2 regions of the Nocardiopsis sp. NPDC055879 genome follow, and region 1 is predicted to be linked to the other one. Evidence: riboswitches for the same ligand, from Rfam matches in the RefSeq annotation. Region 1 holds a riboswitch; the other holds the start of a gene.
The links. Region 1 has a riboswitch for S-adenosylmethionine ahead of ACWGKS_RS01915 (aminotransferase class V-fold PLP-dependent enzyme). Riboswitches for the same ligand answer to the same signal wherever they lie in the genome.
Positions count from the first base shown of each region.

Region 1 (4,408 bases):
CCCTCGAAGCGCTCGGCGATGGCCTCGGGGCTGCGCAGCAGGTAAGGCACGTCCCCGTGCTTGTTGCCCTCCTCGATGGCCTGGTTGTAGTCCTCGCTCGTGTCGGCGCCGTCGTAACTGACCAGGTAGCTACCCGAGGGCAGGGCGTCCAACAGCCTGCGCACGATCGGCTGGACCTCCTCGTCGGGGACGTGGCCCAGGATCCCCATCAGCATGAGCCCGACCGGCTCGTCGAAGTCCAACGTCTCGGCGGCCTTGGCCAGGATCGCGTCGGGGTCGCGCAGGTCGGCGTCGACGTAGTCGGTGGCCCCCTCGGGGGTGCCGACCAGCAGGGCGCGGGCGTGCGTCAGCACGAGGGGGTCGTTGTCGACGTAGACCACCCGGGTCTCCGGCGCGATCGACTGGGCGACCTCGTGCGTGTTGTTGGCGGTGGGCATCCCGGTACCGATGTCGAGGTACTGGCGGATGCCCTCGTCCCGGGTCAGGTGGGTCACCGCGCGGACGAGGAACTCCCGACTGGTGCGGGCCAGGTCCCGGATCTCCGGAAAGGACTCGGCCACCACGTCTCCCGCCAGACGGTCGACCGGATAATGGTCCTTTCCACCCATCCAGTAGTTCCAGATCCGGGCCGAGTGGGTCCGGGTGGTGTCGATCTTCGACCCCGGGGCCGGGGCGGTCGAATCGTCGGTCATGCGGTCATCCACCTCGATACGCAGGGGGTTCGCGGCAGGGAACGGGAATTCGACGACCGTGCGCAGAACATCCCGTTCCCACCGGTTTTTCCGCATTGATCATAGACGACGGGACCGCTCCGGGCGTGCTCCGTTCAGAGCGCGTCGCGCGGGTCGGAGGCGGGGACCAACCGGCCGTCGAGGTCGACGTACTCCCAACGCGGCCCATGGGCGACCAGATCCGCCACGGCGCCGACCAACCGGTCGACGTGTTCCTCGGTGGTGCCCACGCCCAGGCTGGCCCGAACCGCCTGAGTGTGCCCCTCGGGCAGCAGGTGGGCGGTGAGCGGGTGCGCGCAGAACAGGCCGTCGCGCACCCCGATGCCGTGCTCCGCGGACAGGGCGGCGGCCAGCAGATCGGCGGGCAGCCCGTCCACCACGAACGAAACGATGCCCACCCGCGCCTGTTCGGGCCCCCACAGGGTCAGCTCGTGCACGCCGTCGATCTGGCAGAACCCGGCGCGCAGGCGCTCCAGGAGGGCGGACTCGCGGATGTGCTGCAGGTACAGGGTGTCCTCGGTGAAGGTGGCGCAGGCCGCGGCCAACGCCACGGCGCCCAAGACGTTGGGGCTGCCCGCCTCGTGCCGGGCCGGAAGGTCGTTCCAGAACACGTCGTGGTCGGTGACCTTCCGCGTCGCGCCACCACCGGACAGGTAGGGCGCGGCCTCTGCCAGCCAATCGGCGCGGCCCGCCAGCACACCCGAACCGAAGGGCGCGTACAGCTTGTGTCCGGAAAGCGCCACGTAGTCGGCGCCGGTCTCGGTGAGGCTGAACGGCAGGTGCGGCACGTACTGGGCGGCGTCGACCACCACGCGGGCGTCCTCGGCGTGGGCGGCCTCGACCAACTCCTCGACCGGCCAGATCTCACCGGTGACGTTGGAGGCCGCGGTCACGCACAGCAGCTTCGGACCCTCGGGGGCCTCGCGCAGGGCGGCGCGGGCGGCCTCGACGGCGGTGTCGGGGGTGGCGGGCAGCGGCAGGCGCACCACCTTCGCGGCGCGGGCGGCCGGGTGTTCCCACGGCAACAGGCTCGCGTGGTGCTCGGACTCGAACACCACCACGGTGCAACCGTCGGGTACGCAACGGGCCAGCAGGTTGAGCGCGTCGGTGGTGCCGCGCACGAACACCACGGCGTCGGTGTCGGGGCGGGCGTCCAGGAAACCGGCGACGCCGCGACGGGCTTCCTCGTAGGCCTCGGTACTGATCCGGGAGTGGTGGCCCGCGCCCCGATGCACGCTGGCGTAGTAGGGCAGGGCGGCGGAGAGGGCGTCGGCGACCGCGGTCAGGCAGGGCGCGCTGGCCGCGTAGTCGAAGTTGGCGTAGTCGACGTACTCGCCGGTGACCAGCTGGACCCCGCGGTCCGGGGTGACGATCGAGCAGTCCGGGGCGGCGCCGACGGGGTACGACGCCCGGCGCGCACGCGCGTCCCGAACGGCCTGGCGGGTGCGGGGGCGACGGGTGGAGTCGAACGGGATGACGGTGGTCATGGGGCACCTCTTCGGTGGGTCGTGGGACCCACGGGGTGCGCCGCTCGACGGCCGCGTCTTCCTGGGTCCGCGCTTGTCCGACACGGTCGTGTCGGGACCTGGTCCTCACCCGGGGCACCCCACCGCGGAAGGAGGGTTGCCGACCAGCTAGCCGGGGCTTGACGCTGGTACTCGTGACCTGTGCCGAAATGTAACACATGGCTCGTGCGCGACGCACCCACGGGATTCGTGTGCTCTGGGACACGCCCCCGCTTGACAGTCGGCGCGACGGTGACGACATACTGGTCTCGAACTGCCCTCACGTCGCGGGTGTCCGGTTCCCCCGGTAACCCTTCAGACGCGAGACTCCAGTCGGTAGGAGTTTTCGCGTGCCCGCAGACGAGAGGTGTGTCCGTTGCCCGGCGACGACCGCGTTCAGCAGCTCTTCCGCAACCCCCGGGTTGTCCTCATATCCGGCTACGCCCGTCTCCCCGATTCGGTGGCGAGCCATTCCCAGTACCAGCGGCTCGGTGTCGTGCTCGCCGTGGACACCGCCGACGACCGGATCGTCGCCGCGGACACCACCCTGCTCACCGACCTGGCCAAGGACTTCTTCCGTGCCCTGGTGGAGGGCGCCTCGGTGACCGAGGACATCGCGGAGATCGTCCAGCGGGTGCAGACGCGGTACGCGGGCCAATCGGGCGCCGCGCTCACCACCGCGCTGCGCCGCTGCCTGGAGACCTACTACCAACTGCGTGACGGCGACCAACTGCCCGGTTCCCCCCACGGCGAGGAGTGACCCTTGAACCCTTCCAGTCACGAATCCACAGAGGAACCCGGGACGGGGGGTGCCCCACTCCCCCTGGCCGGTGTGCGGATCACCGACCTGTCCCGGGTCCTGGCCGGCCCCTACGCCACCATGTTGTTGGCGGACATGGGCGCCGAGGTCATCAAGGTCGAACAACCCGGGCGAGGCGACGACACTCGTTCCTGGGGACCTCCCTACGCCGAGCCCACCGAAGAGCACCGCGCGGCGCACGCCCCCGGCGAGGCCGCCTACTTCCTGTCGGTGAACCGGAACAAGCGCAGCCTCGCCGTGGACCTGAAGGACCCCGACGGGCTCGCCGCGGTCCGGGAACTGTGCGCCGGCTCCGACGTGGTGATCCAGAACTTCCGACCCGGAGTGATCGACCGGCTGGGGCTGGGCTACGAGGAGATCGGCAAGCGCAACCCGGCGGTCGTCTACTGCTCGGTGAGCGGCTTCGGGCCCGAACACCGACCGGAGGGCCGCCCCGGCTTCGACATCGTCGTGCAGGCCGAGAGCGGGCTGATGGCGACCACCGGCCCGGCCGACGGACCGGCCAGCAAGGTCGGTGTGGCGCTGACCGACGTGCTCACCGGCCTCAACGCCGCCGTGGGCATCCTCGGCGCGCTCATGCGGGCCAAGGCCACCGGCCGCGGTGAGGACGTCAGCGTCTCGCTGGTCAACTCCACGCTGTCGAGCCTGGTCAATCTCACCCAGCAGGCACTGATCACGGGGACGGAACCGGCCCGGGTGGGCAACGCGCACACCACCATCGTCCCCTACCAGGTCTTCCCCACCGCCGACGCGGAGATCGTCGTGGCCGCGGGCAACGACGCCCTGTACCGACGGTTGTGCGCGGCCATCGACCGCCCAGACCTGGCCGAGGACACCCGCTACGCCACCAACCCCGAACGGGTGGCGCACCGCGAGGAGCTGGTCGGCGAACTCACCGAGACGCTGACCTCCCGCCCCGCCGACCACTGGATGAACGTCCTGGTCACCGCCGGGGTCCCGGTGGGTCGGGTGCGCGGTGTCCTGGACGCGCTGCGTACCGCCGACGCCTCGGGGGACGACGTCCTGCGCACCGTCGAACACCCCACCGCCGGGCCCCTCGAACAGGTCCGGGCGGGCTTCCGGATGGCGGACACCCCCGTCCCCATGTCCGCTCCCCCACTGCTCGGCCAGCACTCGCGAGAGATCCTCACCGAGTTGGGATTGGCCCCCGACCGGATCGAGGAACTGTTCGAGCGCGGCGCCGCCCAACAGACCGACGTCGACTGACCAACGGACTTCGTACACCACGTACCCCGAAGGGACACCCACCATGAGCGACTCCCGCAAGGCCGCCGCCCCCGACCCGCTCGACTTCCTGGCGGTGGACGCCGAACTGTCCGACACCGAACGCG
Region 1 is NZ_JBSHCT010000001.1:454,926-459,333, reverse strand. It holds gene ACWGKS_RS01920 (SAM-dependent methyltransferase) at 1-692, opposite strand, end outside; gene ACWGKS_RS01915 (aminotransferase class V-fold PLP-dependent enzyme) at 827-2,218, opposite strand; SAM riboswitch class IV at 2,283-2,397, opposite strand; gene ACWGKS_RS01910 (DUF3870 domain-containing protein) at 2,613-2,996, shown strand; gene ACWGKS_RS01905 (CaiB/BaiF CoA transferase family protein) at 3,000-4,283, shown strand; gene ACWGKS_RS01900 (acyl-CoA dehydrogenase family protein) at 4,327-4,408, shown strand, end outside.

Region 2 (4,408 bases), on a different contig from region 1:
CGGGTCCACCGCCGTTCCCGGTCTGGACGCCAAGGCCTGCATCGACATCCGTCTGGGGGTGGCCGACCCCACGGACGAGCCCGCCTACCTGCCGGAACTGGAGGAGATCGGGTACAGCGTCCGCGTTGGCTTCGAGGGCGAGCACGACCACCGACTCCTCAAGGGCTCACGCGTCAACGTGAACCTCTACGTCGGTACGAGGGAGTGCCCGGCGCTCGAACGCATGAGCCTGTTCCGCGACCACCTGATCGCCGACGCCGGCGCGCGCGAACGCTACGCCGCCGTCAAACGCGAGTTGGGCGAGCGGGAATGGGAGCACCTCCAGGACTACACCGGGGCCAAGGGGGAGATCATCACCGAACTCATGGCCGAGGCCGAGTCCTGGAAGGCGTCCCGGAGTCCGAACTGACCTCGGCCCCGCTCAGCCCAGGGAACGGATCTGGTCCTGGAACCAGCGACGAGGCGGCAGCGCCACCGCCGCCTCCGCCAGCCGCTCCCGACGCTTGCTCCGCTCCGCCTCCGGCATCGTCAACGCCGCGTGCAGCGCCTCCGCCGTCTCCACCGTGTCATAGGGGTTGACCAGCAGCGCGTCCTCGCCCAACTCGTCGGCCGCGCCCGCCTCCCGGGACAGCACCAGGACGGAGTCGCGCTCGGACAACACCGGGCCCTCCTTGGCGACCAGGTTCATCCCGTCCCGGATCGGGTTGACCAGCAGCACGTCCGCGATCTGGAACGAGGCCAGCGACCGCGGGTAGTCGTCGTTGACCTCCAGCACCACCGGCGTCCACTCGGGGGTGGCGAACTCCTCGTTGATCTCCTTGGCCGTCCGCAGCACCGAGTCGGTGTAGGTCCGGTACTCGGGCACGTCGCCCCGGCTCGGGTAGGCGAACGCCAGGTGCGTGACCCGCCCACGCCACTCCGGGTGCGCCCTCAAGAGCTCCCGATAGGCCTCCAGGCCGCGCACGATGTTCTTGGACAACTCGGTGCGGTCCACCCGCACGATCAGCCTGGTGTCGCCGACCAGGTCGATCAGTGTCCGCCGGCGCTCGGCCACGGCCGGTTCCGAGGCGCTCTCCCGCAGCCCGTCGGCGTCCGCGCCCAAGGCGTGCACACCCACCTCGACCACGCGGCCGCCGTACTCCACCGTGCGCTGCCCGAGGTCGACGTCGGCGCGCAGGATCTCGGCGCAGCAACGCAGGAAGGCCTCGGCCCATCGAGGGCTGTGGAAACCGAGCCGGTCGGCGCCGAGCATGCCCTCCAGCAGTTCCCGGGCCACATGGGTCGGCAGCATCCGGAAGTACTCCGGGGGAGCCCAGGGGGTGTGCGAGAAGTGCGCGATCCGCAGGTCGGGGCGGCGGGTGCGCAGAATGCGCGGCACCAGGGCCAGGTGGTAGTCCTGCACGGCCACGCGGGCGTTGTCCGAGGCCCCGCTCACCAGGGCCTCGGCGAAGGCGTTGTTGTAGGCGGAGTAGTCCTCCCAACGCCTGCGGAAGTCCGAACCGAAGGAGGGCTTGTTCGGGGTGTCGTACAACATGTGCTGCACGAACCACAGGATCGAGTTGGCCACTTCGGTGTAGGCGCCGGCCAGAGTCTCCTCCGGAATGTCCAGCATGTGGACGCGCATGCCGTCGAGGTCGTGCGTCCGGTCCAGTCGGGCCTCCGGGGCCTCGGCCGCGGCGCGCCGGTCGGCGTCGGACAGGCCCGCGCACACCCACAGGGCGTCGATCTCGGTCGCCACCGAACTCATCCCCGACACCAGTCCACCGCCGCCCCTGCGGTGCTCCAGGGAGCCGTCGGCCGTCGTGGAGAAGGAGACCGGTCCTCTGTTGGAGGCGATGAGGATCTGTGCCTTGTCCACGTGTGAGGTCCTCTCAAGTGCGCGAACGAGTGTCGCGGTGGGAAGGTGGGGAAGTCGTGGATGCACCCCCGGCGATCCGGAGGCGCACCCTAGGTCTCGCCGGAGCGCCCGGGCCCCAAACCCACCCCTGGTCAACGGGGAGGATCATCACGCTCCACGGGCACGACACGCGCGCGACGCGGCGCCGATCGGGGTCGTCTCATCCTGTGTCGAATAGCGAGACGCTTGGTGTAATCCGGATCACCCGGCATGGAAAACCGGTCAGGGCGTCGGTTACAGTGACGGTGCGTTCTCCGAGCGGAGAAGCCACAACTTCATATTGCTCATCCAGAGGGGTGGAGGGACCGGCCCTACGAAGCCCCGGCAACCATCTCGACATGTGGACGCACCATCGCGTACCGGTCGAGGCAGGTGCCAACTCCGGCCTGGGGCCAAGGTGGCCACCAGGGAAGATGAGGGGAGACACCTCGCCATGGCGATCGCCGCCGCTGAACCCACCGCTGTCCGCGCCTTCGGCCCCGGAACCGCCCTTTCCTGTCGAGAGTGCGGCGAGCGTTATGAACTTTCGCCGAGCTTCGCCTGTCAGTTCTGTTTCGGCCCCCTGGAGATCGCCTACGACTTCGGGACCGTCACCCGCGAGGAGATCGAGAGCGGCCCCAAGAACATCTGGCGCTACCGCTCCCTCCTGCCGGTCCCCACGAACGTGGCCGAGCTGCCCAACATGAACCCCGGCTTCACGCCCCTGGTCGGGGCCGACCGCCTCGCCGCCGAACTCGGGCTGAAGTCCCTGCACGTCAAGGACGACTCCGCCAACCCCACGCACTCCTTCAAGGACCGCGTGGTCGCGATCGCCGTCGAGGCCGCCCGCACATTCGGATTCACCACCCTGTCCTGTTCCTCCACCGGGAACCTCGCCGGCGCGGTCGGTGCCGCGGCCGCGCGGGCCGGCTTCGAGTCGTGCGTGTTCATCCCCGCCGGGCTGGAGGAGGGCAAGGTCGTCATGGCGGCCGTCTACGGCGGCAAGGTCGTGGCCATCGACGGCAACTACGACGACGTCAACCGCTTCTGCTCCGAACTCATCGGCGACGAGGCCGGTGAGAGCTGGGGCTTCACCAACGTCAACCTGCGGCCCTACTACGCCGAGGGTTCCAAGACGCTGGCCTACGAGATCGCCGAGCAGCTCGGCTGGCGACTGCCCGAGCAGATCGTCGTCCCGATCGCCTCCGGCTCCCAGCTCACCAAGATCGACAAGGGCTTCCAGGAGCTCATCAAGGTCGGCCTGGTCGAGGACCGCCCCTACAAGGTGTTCGGGGCGCAGGCCACGGGCTGCTCCCCGGTCGCCAAGGCGTGGGAGAACGGCCACGACGTCATCCAGCCGGTCAAGCCGGACACGATCGCCAAGTCCCTGGCCATCGGCAACCCGGCGGACGGGCCATACGTCCTGGACATCGCCGAGCGCACCGGTGGTTCGGTGGAGCACGTGGGCGACGACGAGATCGTCGACGCCATCAAGCTGCTGGCCCGTACCGAGGGCATCTTCGCCGAGACAGCGGGCGGTGTGACCACCGGCGTCCTGCGCAAGCTGGTCCGCGAGGGCCGGATCGACCCCGAGGCCGAGACCGTCATCGTCAACACCGGTGACGGGCTCAAGACCCTCAACGCCGTCGACTCCGGCGTCACGGCCACCATCAAGCCCTCCCTCGACGCGTTCAAGGCCCAGGGCCTGGTCTGATCGTCCGGCCACGCGCCACCACCCACCACCGCACTCACCAGGAGATCCGCACATGAGCGCCAGCGTCCGCGTCCCCACCATCCTGCGCACCTACACCGACGACGCCTCCGAGGTCACCGCCGAGGGCGCCACCCTCGCCGAGATCCTCGACGACCTGGAGGCCAACCACCCGGGTATCCGGGCCCGCATCCTCGACGACAACGGCAAGGTGCGCCGTTTCGTGAACGTCTACGTCGGTGACGAGGACGTGCGTTTCGAGAAGGGCCTGCAGACCGAGGTCAGGGCCGGTCAGCAGGTGTCGATCATCCCCGCGGTCGCCGGGGGCTGCTGACCGTAGGAACGATGAGGGGGCGGGCGCTCGACGCGTCCGCCCCCTCACTTCTTCTCCGCGGGCCTCATAACCTGGGAGGAGGTTTCTTCCGGGACGAGGGTGGCGATGTCGGCGACACGGTTGTTGGTGCTCGGTGTGGTGCGCGTCCACGGGGGGACGCACGGCTACCGCGTGGGCCGTGACCTCATGGACTGGGGAGCCAAGGAATGGGCCAACGTGAAGTGGGGGTCGATCTACCACGCCCTGCGCAAGCTGTCCGAGCAGGGAAAACTCCGTGAGTTCGTGTCCCCGGGCGATGAGATCACCGACCGCACCTCCTACGAGCTCACCGAGGAGGGCGAGGTGGAGTTCCGCCGGCTGTTGCGGGGGGCACTGCGCCACGCCGGCGACGACCACGCCCTGTTGTACGCCGGGGTCACCCTGATGCCCTGCCTGCCTCGGGCGGAGGTGATCGAGGCCCTGCGAGAGCGGTTGGTCGCGTTGGAGA
Region 2 is NZ_JBSHCT010000010.1:58,819-63,226, forward strand. It holds gene ACWGKS_RS13710 (GrpB family protein) at 1-409, shown strand, start outside; gene ACWGKS_RS13715 (alpha,alpha-trehalose-phosphate synthase (UDP-forming)) at 422-1,858, opposite strand; SAM riboswitch class I at 2,179-2,317, shown strand; gene thrC (threonine synthase) at 2,331-3,590, shown strand; gene ACWGKS_RS13725 (ubiquitin-like small modifier protein 1) at 3,643-3,921, shown strand; gene ACWGKS_RS13730 (PadR family transcriptional regulator) at 4,027-4,408, shown strand, end outside.
Region 2: another riboswitch for S-adenosylmethionine. It lies ahead of thrC (threonine synthase); the one in region 1 lies ahead of ACWGKS_RS01915 (aminotransferase class V-fold PLP-dependent enzyme).